2 linked regions of the Adhaeribacter radiodurans genome follow. Each later gene encodes a partner of the first gene's protein in a complex. Links are inferred from orthologs where the notes say so. Each region holds a gene or a part of one and is shown in the gene's direction. Other genes may lie near its edges.

Evidence for each region.
Region 2: the proteins of accB (region 1) and accD are in contact, whole or in part, in a solved structure (PDB 8UXZ), measured with the Escherichia coli proteins. The link is inferred for Adhaeribacter radiodurans from one-to-one orthologs.

The regions. Positions count from the first base shown.
Region 1 is NZ_CP055153.1:1,776,257-1,784,177, reverse strand. Bases 126-2,982 are described here. They hold accB (acetyl-CoA carboxylase biotin carboxyl carrier protein), read left to right. Parts: upstream 126-1,235; coding sequence 1,236-1,730; downstream 1,731-2,982. Other genes in these bases: accC (acetyl-CoA carboxylase biotin carboxylase subunit), read left to right, coding at 1,945-2,982; efp (elongation factor P), read left to right, coding at 668-1,231; HUW48_RS07490 (beta-ketoacyl-ACP synthase III), read left to right, coding at 126-560. Also shown: more of HUW48_RS07490, read left to right, coding at 1-125; more of accC, read left to right, coding at 2,983-3,294; HUW48_RS07470 (DUF3109 family protein), read right to left, coding at 3,409-3,984; HUW48_RS07465 (YfiT family bacillithiol transferase), read left to right, coding at 4,143-4,685; tRNA (adenosine(37)-N6)-threonylcarbamoyltransferase complex transferase subunit TsaD, read right to left, coding at 4,726-5,736; HUW48_RS07455 (translocation/assembly module TamB domain-containing protein), read left to right, coding at 5,737-7,921. UniProt on the Escherichia coli protein: This protein is a component of the acetyl coenzyme A carboxylase complex; first, biotin carboxylase catalyzes the carboxylation of the carrier protein and then the transcarboxylase transfers the carboxyl group to form malonyl-CoA.
Region 2 is NZ_CP055153.1:4,488,688-4,491,504, forward strand. It holds accD (acetyl-CoA carboxylase, carboxyltransferase subunit beta), read left to right. Parts: upstream 1-845; coding sequence 846-1,790; downstream 1,791-2,817. Other genes in the region: HUW48_RS17925 (cystathionine gamma-synthase), read left to right, coding at 1-145; HUW48_RS17935 (OmpA family protein), read left to right, coding at 1,990-2,733.

The DNA.
Region 1 (7,921 bases):
CTTCTATTATCAATTACGAAGACCGTACTACGTGTATTATTTTCGGCGATGGCGGTGGCGCCGTAATGCTGGAACCTAATTCAGAAGGTTTAGGAATAATAGATGAAGTGTTAAAATCGGATGGTACGGGCGCTCCTTACCTGCACATGAAGGCAGGAGGCAGCCGGCGACCAGCTACCCACGAAACAGTAGCCAATAAGGAACATTACGCCTACCAGGAAGGAACCACCGTTTTTAAATTTGCCGTAAAAGGCATGGCCGATGTAGCCGCCGAAGTAATGGACCGTAACCAATTAACTGGTGAAGACATTGCCTGGCTGGTTCCTCATCAGGCAAACAAGCGAATTATTGATGCTACTTCTGGCCGCATGAATATTGGTAGTGACAAAGTAATGATGAACATTGATCGTTATGGTAATACTACCAGTGGAACTTTGCCATTATGCTTATGGGATTATGAAAAACAACTCAAGAAAGGCGATAATATCATTTTGGCTGCTTTTGGGGGTGGTTTTACCTGGGGCGCTATTTACCTGAAGTGGGCCTACGATTCGAAATAATCATTTAAAAACGAATTAGAATAAATAAATTGAACGTAAATTAAAAGCCAAATTCAAGCTTTTTCAGAAAAGAAGATAGGCTTTTATTATTTAATATCTACTTAAAAATGGCAACTACTGCTGATTTCAAAAACGGTTTGTGCTTAGAATATAACGGTGATTTGTACATTATTACCGAATTCCAGCACGTAAAGCCAGGTAAAGGCCCAGCTTTTGTGCGGACTAAATTAAAAAATATAAAAACCGGTAAAGTTATCGATAACACCTTCAATGCTGGAGTTAAAGTTACTACGGCCCGAGTAGAACAACGTCCGCACCAGTTTTTGTACAAAGATGATATGGGATACACATTCATGGACACCAACACCTTTGAACAAGTAATTCTGGAGGAAAAAATGGTACCCTTTGCCGATTTGTTAAAAGATGGCCAGGAAGTAACTATTCTGTTTCATGCCGAAACGGAAACCCCGCTTACCTGTGAAATACCTCCTTTTGTGGAGTTAATGATTACTTATACGGAGCCGGGCATTAAAGGCGATACTGCTACTAATGCTTCTAAAGCCGCTATTGTGGAAACTGGCGCTACCATTCAGGTACCTCTCTTTATCAACCAGGATGAGTTGATTAAAGTAGATACCCGCACTTACACGTATGCAGAACGAGTAAAATAAATCTATGAAAGCCAAAGAACTTCAGGAACTGATTGACTTTATTGCAAAGTCAGGTTTAAATAAAGTAGATATTGAAACCGAAGAATTTAAGATTTCGGTAAAGCGTGAACCCGATTCTCCCAAAGTGCATTATTTGCCGGAACCAACCCGACCAGCGGTTTCAGCGGCACCCGCCACTCCATCTACACCAGCAAGTGTTCCAGCTAACCCGACACCTGTCAGTGCTCCTGCCGCGGCAACTACTAGTACCGAATCGAATTATTTAACGATAAAATCACCCATGATCGGAACATTTTATCGTTCTTCTAGTCCGGAATCCGACTTTTTTGTAAACGTAGGAGACGTTATTGCAAAAGGTGATGTGATTTGCATTATCGAAGCCATGAAGTTATTTAATGAGATTGAAGCGGAATTTGGCGGTAAGGTGGTAAAAGTATTGGTAGAAAATGCGTCACCAGTTGAATACGATCAACCTTTATTCCTGATAGATCCATCATAAACTAATTATGAATTAAATTTAGAAATTAGGAAAGATTTTGTCTTCGTAGTTTCTAATTTGGCAATTGCTTGAAAGGTACGTCCGATTATTTGTAACCCTATTATAGTGGATAATAAGAGGTAATTTAGTACCGTAAATAAGAACTTAAAAATTCAGCTTTTGCGTCAGTTTTAATTTCTAATTCATAATTTCTAATTCATAATTTAATAAAACTGTGTTTAAGAAAATTCTGGTTGCTAATCGCGGTGAAATTGCATTACGTATTATTCGTACCTGCAAAGAAATGGGCATTAAAACGGTAGCGGTTTATTCTACCGCCGATAAAGAAAGCCTGCACGTACGATTCGCGGACGAAGCCGTGTGTATTGGCCCGCCTTCCAGTACCTTATCGTATTTAAATATTCCTAATATTATCTCGGCTGCCGAAATTACCAATGCCGATGCTATTCACCCGGGTTACGGTTTTTTATCGGAGAATGCCGAATTTTCGCGCATCTGCCATGAAAATGGGATTAAGTTTATTGGCGCAACGCCAGCCATGATTAACGCCATGGGCGATAAATCTTCGGCCAAATCTACCATGAAAAAAGCGGGTGTTCCTACCATTCCGGGTTCCGAAGGATTGTTAAAATCGGTAGAAGAAGGTATAAAACTAGCCCATAAAATAAAATATCCGGTTATTATTAAAGCTACTGCCGGTGGTGGTGGGCGTGGTATGCGGATTATCAATAACGATGATGAATTTGAAAAAGCCTGGAACAGCGCGCGTACTGAAGCAAAAGCAGCTTTTGGCGACGATGGCATGTACCTGGAAAAGTTTGTAGAAGAGCCGCGTCATATTGAAATTCAATTAGTAGGCGATCAATTCGGAAAAGTATGCCACCTATCGGAGCGTGATTGTTCTATTCAGCGACGTCATCAGAAATTAATAGAAGAAACACCCTCTCCCTTTATTGATGAGAAGCTTCGGGAAGCAATGGGAAATGCCGCTATAGCAGGAGCATCTGCCATTAGTTACGAAGGCGTTGGCACCATTGAATTTCTGGTAGATAAGCACAAGAATTTTTACTTCATGGAAATGAACACCCGCATACAGGTGGAGCACCCCATTACCGAAGAAGTAATTAATTACGATTTAATCAAAGAGCAAATAAAAGTAGCTGCCGGAGTTCCTATTTCCGGAAAAAATTATTATCCGCAAATGCACGCCATTGAATGCCGCATTAACGCCGAAGATCCGATAAATGGTTTCAGACCGGCTCCGGGTAAAATTACCACTCTTCATATTCCGGGGGGGCATGGCGTGCGGGTAGATACGCATGTTTACGCTGGTTACACCATTCCGCCCAATTACGATTCGATGATTGCCAAGTTAATTGTTACGGCACAAACCCGTGAAGAGGCTATTGTAAAGATGAAGCGGGCGTTGAGTGAATTTGTAGTGGAAGGCGTAAAAACAACTATTCCTTTCCATTTAAAAATGATGGACGACGAAAACTTTAAAACAGGTAACTTTACCACTAAATACCTGGATACCTACGATTTTAGTAAACTAGCAGAATAATTACAGCTGATATACCTTTAAGCTTATAAAGTAAAAAGCCCGGTTTAAACCGGGCTTTTTACTTTATACATTGTTCGTCTTAAAATTTCTTTTCAAACCAGGCAAAATTAATTACTAAACGGCTTCTTCCTCCCCGGCCACAAGTTCTTCTAATTGATTATACCAATCTTCGCCGTATTTACGAATTAAAGGTTCTTTCAAAAATTGATAGACACGAACACCCAAATCCTGGCCAAAGCTGCAAGCGGCATTACAAATCTGCCATTTATCATAGTTTAATGCTTCAAAACCGTCGTATTTAGTAATTCGGATTGGGTATAAATGGCAGGAAATGGGCTTTCGCCAACTTATTTTCCCATCTAGGTAAGCTTGTTCAATCCCACACTTTAAAGTTAGATTATCGTCGTAAATGGCATAGGCACATTCGCGGTTACCTATAGTGGTGGTAGAAAAATCGTCTTCCCAATCTTTAATGTATAATCCTTGTTCAGCAATAGCTTTTTGTCCTTCCAGCGAAAGGTAAGGTTTAATAACTTCGTAATTTTCAGCTAAAATTTTTAGTTCTTCTTCTTCTAAAGGTGCGCCTAAATCTCCTTCTACGCAGCAGGCACCTTTACATTTCTCTAAATTACAGACAAAAAACTTGTCTTTTAAATCGTCGCTGATAACGGTATGCTCCAGAATAATCATTGTAAATGTATTTATCAAAAATACAAAGTTGCTACCTTTTTAGTTCGACTGCAATTTTTCGGCTAGCTTTTACCAATAACTTAACACACGTAAAGAAGATTGCTATTGTAAAGGATTTTTCTCTAATTGTTCAGCAATCAGCTTGTTTAATTAAGTTTATGGAAAGTAAAAACTTAGAATCGCTCCGGTACCCCATTGGTATTTACACGCCGAAACCAAACGTACCGATCGAAGAACTAAAAAAGTATATACAAGATATTACGCATTTACCCGCCCAATTGCGTAAAGCTGTTAAAGATTTAAGCGAGAAAGAATTAGACACTCCTTATCGGCCGGGAGGTTGGACAGTACGCCAAACCGTAAACCACATAGCAGATAGCCATATTAATAGCTATACGCGATTTAAGTTAGCTCTTACCGAAGATAAACCTGTTATTAAAACCTACGAAGAACACCTTTGGGCAGAACTAGAAGACGGTAAGTATGCACCTGTAAATATGTCTCTGCTCTTATTGGAAGCTTTGCATTTACGTTGGGTAATGCTACTGGAATCGCTTACCCCGGAGCAATGGCAGCGAGTATTTGTACACCCCACCTTAGGCGAAGTAAATTTAAGTAACGCTGTTGGCTTATATTCGTGGCACGGCCAACACCACGTAGCCCATATTACAGAATTAAGAAAACGAAATTTCGACCGTTAACTATTAAAAGGCAAAGGTCTAAAGCTAAAAAATTTACTTTTTACAGTTTTAAACGAGGTTCGGGGCTGGCGTATTGTGTGGTAAAGTCGCCTTGCAAATACTTGTAGTGCGCCGTTATCGCAATCATGGCAGCATTATCGGTACAGTACTCAAAAGCGGGGATGTAAACGTTCCACTTATAACGGGCGGCGCTTTCGATCATAGCCTTTCGCAAACCCGAATTTGCCGAAACGCCTCCCGCAATGGCTATCTCCCGGATTCCGGTATCTTTTGCGGCTTGTTTTAATTTTAAAAGTAAGGTTTGAATCAATGCTTTTTGAATGCTGGCACAAATATCCGCCAGATTTTCGGCAATAAAGTCTGGATATTGAGTTGTATTTTCCCGGAGGAAGTACAAAATAGAAGTTTTAATGCCGCTAAACGAAAAATCATAATCCGGCATATTAACAATGGGGAAAGTGAAGCGATCGGGGTTCCCAGTTGCCGCCGTGCGGTCCAGGAGCGGGCCTCCCGGATAAGGTAACCCAAGAAGTTTAGCCGATTTATCAAAAGCTTCGCCTACGGCATCGTCGGTGGTTTGGCCTAATACCTGCATGTCCAGGTAATCTTTTACCAATACAATTTGGGTGTGGCCACCACTTACCGTAAGGCACAGAAAAGGAAAAGAAGGTTTAGGATCATCGATAAAATGGGCCAGAATATGGGCCTGCATGTGATTTACCTCAATCAAAGGTAGATTTAAGCCTAAGGCAAATGATTTAGCAAATGAACAGCCAACCAGCAAGGCTCCCAATAAACCCGGACCACGGGTAAAGGCTACCGCATCTAAATCACTTTTTGTTATCTTTGCCGTAAGTAAAGCCTGCGACACAACAGGAATTATATTTTGTTGATGTGCCCGGGAAGCTAATTCCGGCACAACGCCGCCGTACTGTTTATGAACTTCCTGAGTGGCTACTATGTTGGCTACCACTTTACCGTGGCGGATAACAGCCGCTGAGGTATCGTCGCAGGAAGATTCAATTGCTAATATTGTAGGACCCAAAACCATTTGGAAAACGAAATAAATAATAAGTGGACTGGTGTATTTAAAACTACTCTCCGAATAGTTATCGGCCTGTTTTTATTCATTTTTTTACTTTTAGCTGGTTTAATTCTCGCCTTACGGCAACCTTCCATTCAAACCAGCGTGGTGCAAAAAGCCTCTACCTTTCTCTCGTCTAAAATAGGACACCAGGTAACCATTGGACGAGTGGATATTCGGTTTTTCAACAAAGTTATACTGGAAAAAGTAAAAGTTCTTGATCGGAAGAAAGAAGAATTATTTTATATCGGTGAAGCTGAGGCTAGTTTAAGCGGATTTTCTTTAAGTAACTACCGTAAATTAACCATTGAACAACTAAAGTTAGTTGATCCGCATGCCGCATTTATCCGATATAAAACGGCCGATTCGATGAATTTAAGCGTTTTTTTGGCTTCCATAAAAAAATTAATTAAATCTGATACTACCAAAACTGCCAAAGCTAAATTTGATTTTAAAATAAATTCCCTAGCTATTCAAAACGGCCATTTTCGCTACGAAAATCAAAAACGGGAGCCGGTTACTTTTGGTATGGATTACCAGCACCTGGATATTGATAGCATTAACGTAAAAATATCGGACATTGCTTTTTTAGGAGATACCATACAAACCCGCATCACCGACCTGCAAGCCCACGAGCATAAATCTAACGCTAATCTTAAAAATTTAGATGCACGCATGGTTTACGCGCCCACCTTTTGGGAATTTGCAGAATTAGATTTACGCCTAAATAACAGCAACCTGCGCCATTATGTCCGTTTTGATTATAAACGTTTCTGGAACTTTATTTCTTTTAACGATAGTGTTCAGGTAACCACAGCCCTCGATTCTTCGGCCATATTTTCAGATGATATTGCCATATTTGCGCCGCAATTAAAAGACTGGAACGAAAAAATTCTTATTTCCGGCGAAGCCAAAGGTTTTGTTAAACGTTTTAACGCTAAAAACATTGACCTTTATTACGGCGAAAAAACGCACATTGTCGGAAATTTAAGTGCCGATGGCTTGCCGCGTTATAAAGAAACCTTTGCGGATATAAAACTAAAACCTTCGGTAATACTAGCCCGGGATCTGAAAAAATTTATTCCAGCTAAAAATTATGCCTTGGTCGAGCGTTTGGGAACGGTAAAGTTAGAAGGCGATTTTTTAGGTTTTTATTCTGATTTTGTAGCGCATGGTTCTTTCGCTACAGCCTTAGGCAAGGTAGTGTCGGATATCAATCTTAAAATAAATAAAAATCCAGACTTATCTACCTACACGGGTTATCTTAAAACCGACAAGTTTGCTTTAGGCAAATTCATTGGAGATCCGCGAACCTTACAAGCTATCACAATGAATGGCAAAGTAAAAGGCACCGGTTTTAACCTGGCTTCTGCCCGTTTAAATTTAGATGCCACCATTCAATCGGTGGGGATATTAGGGTATAACTACCGGAACATTACTATTGATGCCACCTTAAGTCAGAAGTTAGTAGCCGGTAAACTTAAAATATACGATCCCAACGTCGAACTTTCGGCCGAAGGAACAATTAATTTAAGCCAGGCAAGTCCCACATTTGACTTAACTAGTAATATAAACCGGGCCAACCTGCAGGCTTTGAAGCTTCTAAACAAGAACTTTGTTCTACAAACCAATACTGATTTAAACTTTACCGGTTTAACCTTAGATGATTTACTGGGACAGGCTACTTTCCAAAACACAACCCTTACTTACGGTCAGGAAATTATTAATTTTGATTCGGTTGCCATTAAATCTGCCCGAACAAATGGCCAACGTTCTATCGATGTAAGCAGCAATATTCTGGATTTTTCGGCTACAGGCAATTTTGAGGTTTCCCGGTTTATAGCTGATTTTTCTACGTTTGTGCGGGAAGATATTTTAAGTTTTAAAAGCAACCAATCGGCTACTGAAACTTATTACCGTCAGAAAAAGACCTATACCGGTCCGGATTATGAATTAGGTTTAATCTTCCGTTTTAAGAAAGGCAACCCATTTCTAAAAGCATATGTACCAGAGCTATACCTGGCAGAGAACACTCTTTTTACAGGTAATTTCCGGCAAGGTCCCAACTCTATTTTTAACTTATACAGCCATCTAGATACCCTTATTTACGGTAAATACCGGTTTTACAATAACGATTTTGAGATTAATAATT
Region 2 (2,817 bases), 2.7 Mb from region 1 along the record:
TGGGCATCCGGCCAGCATGACGCACGCTAGTATTCCGCGCGAAGAACGTTTAAAAGGTGGGCTGAGCGATTCCCTTATTCGACTAAGCGTGGGTATTGAAGATATTGAAGATTTACTTGCTGATTTAGAGCAGGCTCTAGCATAATTCTTTTTAAGTAGTTGTTGGTTGTTCGTTCTTAAGTTTAGTAAATTTTTACTGAGCAACAACTTACTATAAACAATAGTCTCAACTAATTTCGTCGAAGTACTTAACTTATCTTAAGATAATCTTAAAACGGCAAGAGATGCTTACTTAGCTACTCTTGCCGTTTTTATGATTAATAATGGTTAATGAGATCTTTTACAGACTAAAAATATTTAAACATCCAACTAAAAGTAAAATTAGGCAAGCAATTAAATTTGTCCCTCTAACAATAAATATTTTCCGCTACGGCAAAAAAGTAAAAGTCGTTCAACGGGAATAATTAAAATTGCCTTTTACCAGAATTTATTCATTCCAGCCATACACAAACAACTACTACCAACTTAAATTAGTAACATTTTACTTGCAACTATTTTATTTCTTATCGAGGGTAATCTGTTAGTAAGATAAACTTCAGATTGAAGTATAAAAATACTTCTACTAATTACGTAGTATGTTCTTCCATCCTATCTGTTACAACAATTCAGGAATGTTTTTTAACCGGAAAAATTAACTACTATATTTGCACACTATTTTCTGGTCTGCTTAGTTGCTAATTTAAGTTCTAACGTAAAACTAGAACTTATACTATTTTGCAGCCTTCGGTACAAACAAAAGAGATTGCATACGTAAAAAAGCACGTAAGTGCTGTTAATCTAAAAATATGACTTGGTTTAGAAGAGTAGAAAAAGGAATTGTAACTCCTACCGAAGAAAAGAAGGAAACTCCTGACGGTCTTTGGTATAAATGTCCGGAGTGTAAGAAAGTTATAAATACTACCGAGCATAAGGCTAATTTATATACGTGTAACAACTGTGGTTACCACGACCGCATTAACTCGGCGGAGTATTTTGAAATATTATTTGATGAAGGCAAATTCGAAGAGCTCGATCCTAATTTAACTTCTTCCGATCCGCTGGAATTTGTGGATACCCAACCTTATCCTAACCGTATTGCCGCCTCCCAAAAAAAGACCCATTTGAAAGATGCTGTCCGGACGGCGCATGGTAAACTGAATGGCCTGGACCTGGTAGTAGCTTGTATGGATTTTAGTTTTGTGGGTGGGTCGATGGGCTCGGTAGTAGGCGAAAAAATTGCCCGGGCTATTGATTATGCCCGCCAAAACCGGATTCCATTTCTTATGATATCTAAATCGGGCGGGGCCCGGATGATGGAAGCAGGTTATTCATTAATGCAGATGGCCAAAACTTCGGCTAAGTTAGCTTTACTCTCCGAGGCTAAAATCCCTTATATATCGCTGTTAACCGATCCTACCACGGGTGGCGTTACGGCTTCTTTTGCCATGCTCGGCGATTTTAACATAGCCGAACCCGGTGCCCTTATTGGTTTTGCCGGCCCACGCGTTATTAAAGAAACAATTGGCAAAGATTTACCAAAAGATTTTCAACGGGCCGAGTTTGTACTGGATCATGGCTTCCTCGATTTTATTGTGCACCGGAAAGAGCTGAAACAAAGGATAGCGGATTTGCTGCTGCTGCTTCGCCCAGAAAAAACTGATACTGCTCCGGAAGAAACAAGAGAAACATCAAAAGTAAACGGAGAAGAAATAGTAGATCAAGTAAAATTAAGTTCTGAAAAAACTTACTGATAACCTGCTACTTTGCTTTTCAATTCTTAATAGCCTTACGTTTTTACGCTTGTATTTTTACACAACTATGGCAGGTTGGCCTGACTTTTGCAACTAATAAAATATATAAAACTTTATATATTTTTAAAACCATTTTACGTAAAACGAGTAATAAAAGCGTACCGACGTATTAAAAGTGCAAATTCAAAAATTTAATTCTATGAAAATCTCAAAGTTATTTTTATCTGTTTTCTTATCTGTTTTAATACTTTTTTCTTCTTGTAAAACCTCCCAAACCGGGCGGGATTCAGGATCTCCGGACAGTGGTGGTCCTAGCCGGGCAGCCGGATCGAACAAGAAAATGAATAAAACAGCTAAAGGAGGTATTATTGGTGCTGGCGCCGGTGCTGTATTAGGCGGAGTTATAGGTAAATTAACCGGAAATACGGCAGCAGGTGCCATTATTGGGGCAGCAGTGGGTGGTTCTACCGGAGCCGTTATTGGTCGTCGTATGGATAAACAGGCTGAGGAATTACGCCGCGATATGGAGAACGCTAAAATTGAGCGGGTAGGCGAGGGTATTAAAATTACTTTTAACTCCGGAATTTTATTTGCCACCAACTCTGCTGAATTACAGCCCACTTCTAAAACCGATATCGAGAAATTAGCGGCTACTCTTAAGAAATACGGTGATACCAACGTGCTTATTCAAGGCCATACCGATAATACAGGTTCTGATGCAATTAACCAACCATTATCGGAAAGTCGGGCTAAAGCCGTTCAGGATTATATTTCTTCGTTAGGAGTAGAACCGAGCCGTTTAACTGCCGAAGGTTATGGTTCTAGCCAACCAGTTGCCGATAATACAACTGCAGCTGGTAAACAAGCCAACCGCCGGGTAGAAGTAGCAATTTTTGCTAACGAAAAATTAAAGAAAGCGGCTGAACGCGGCGATATCAAGTAATCTTAACCAATATTTTTAAAAGAAAAGCCACACTTACGTGTGGCTTTTTTATTTTCTGCTTTTCTTATTTAAATGGGTTTCCTA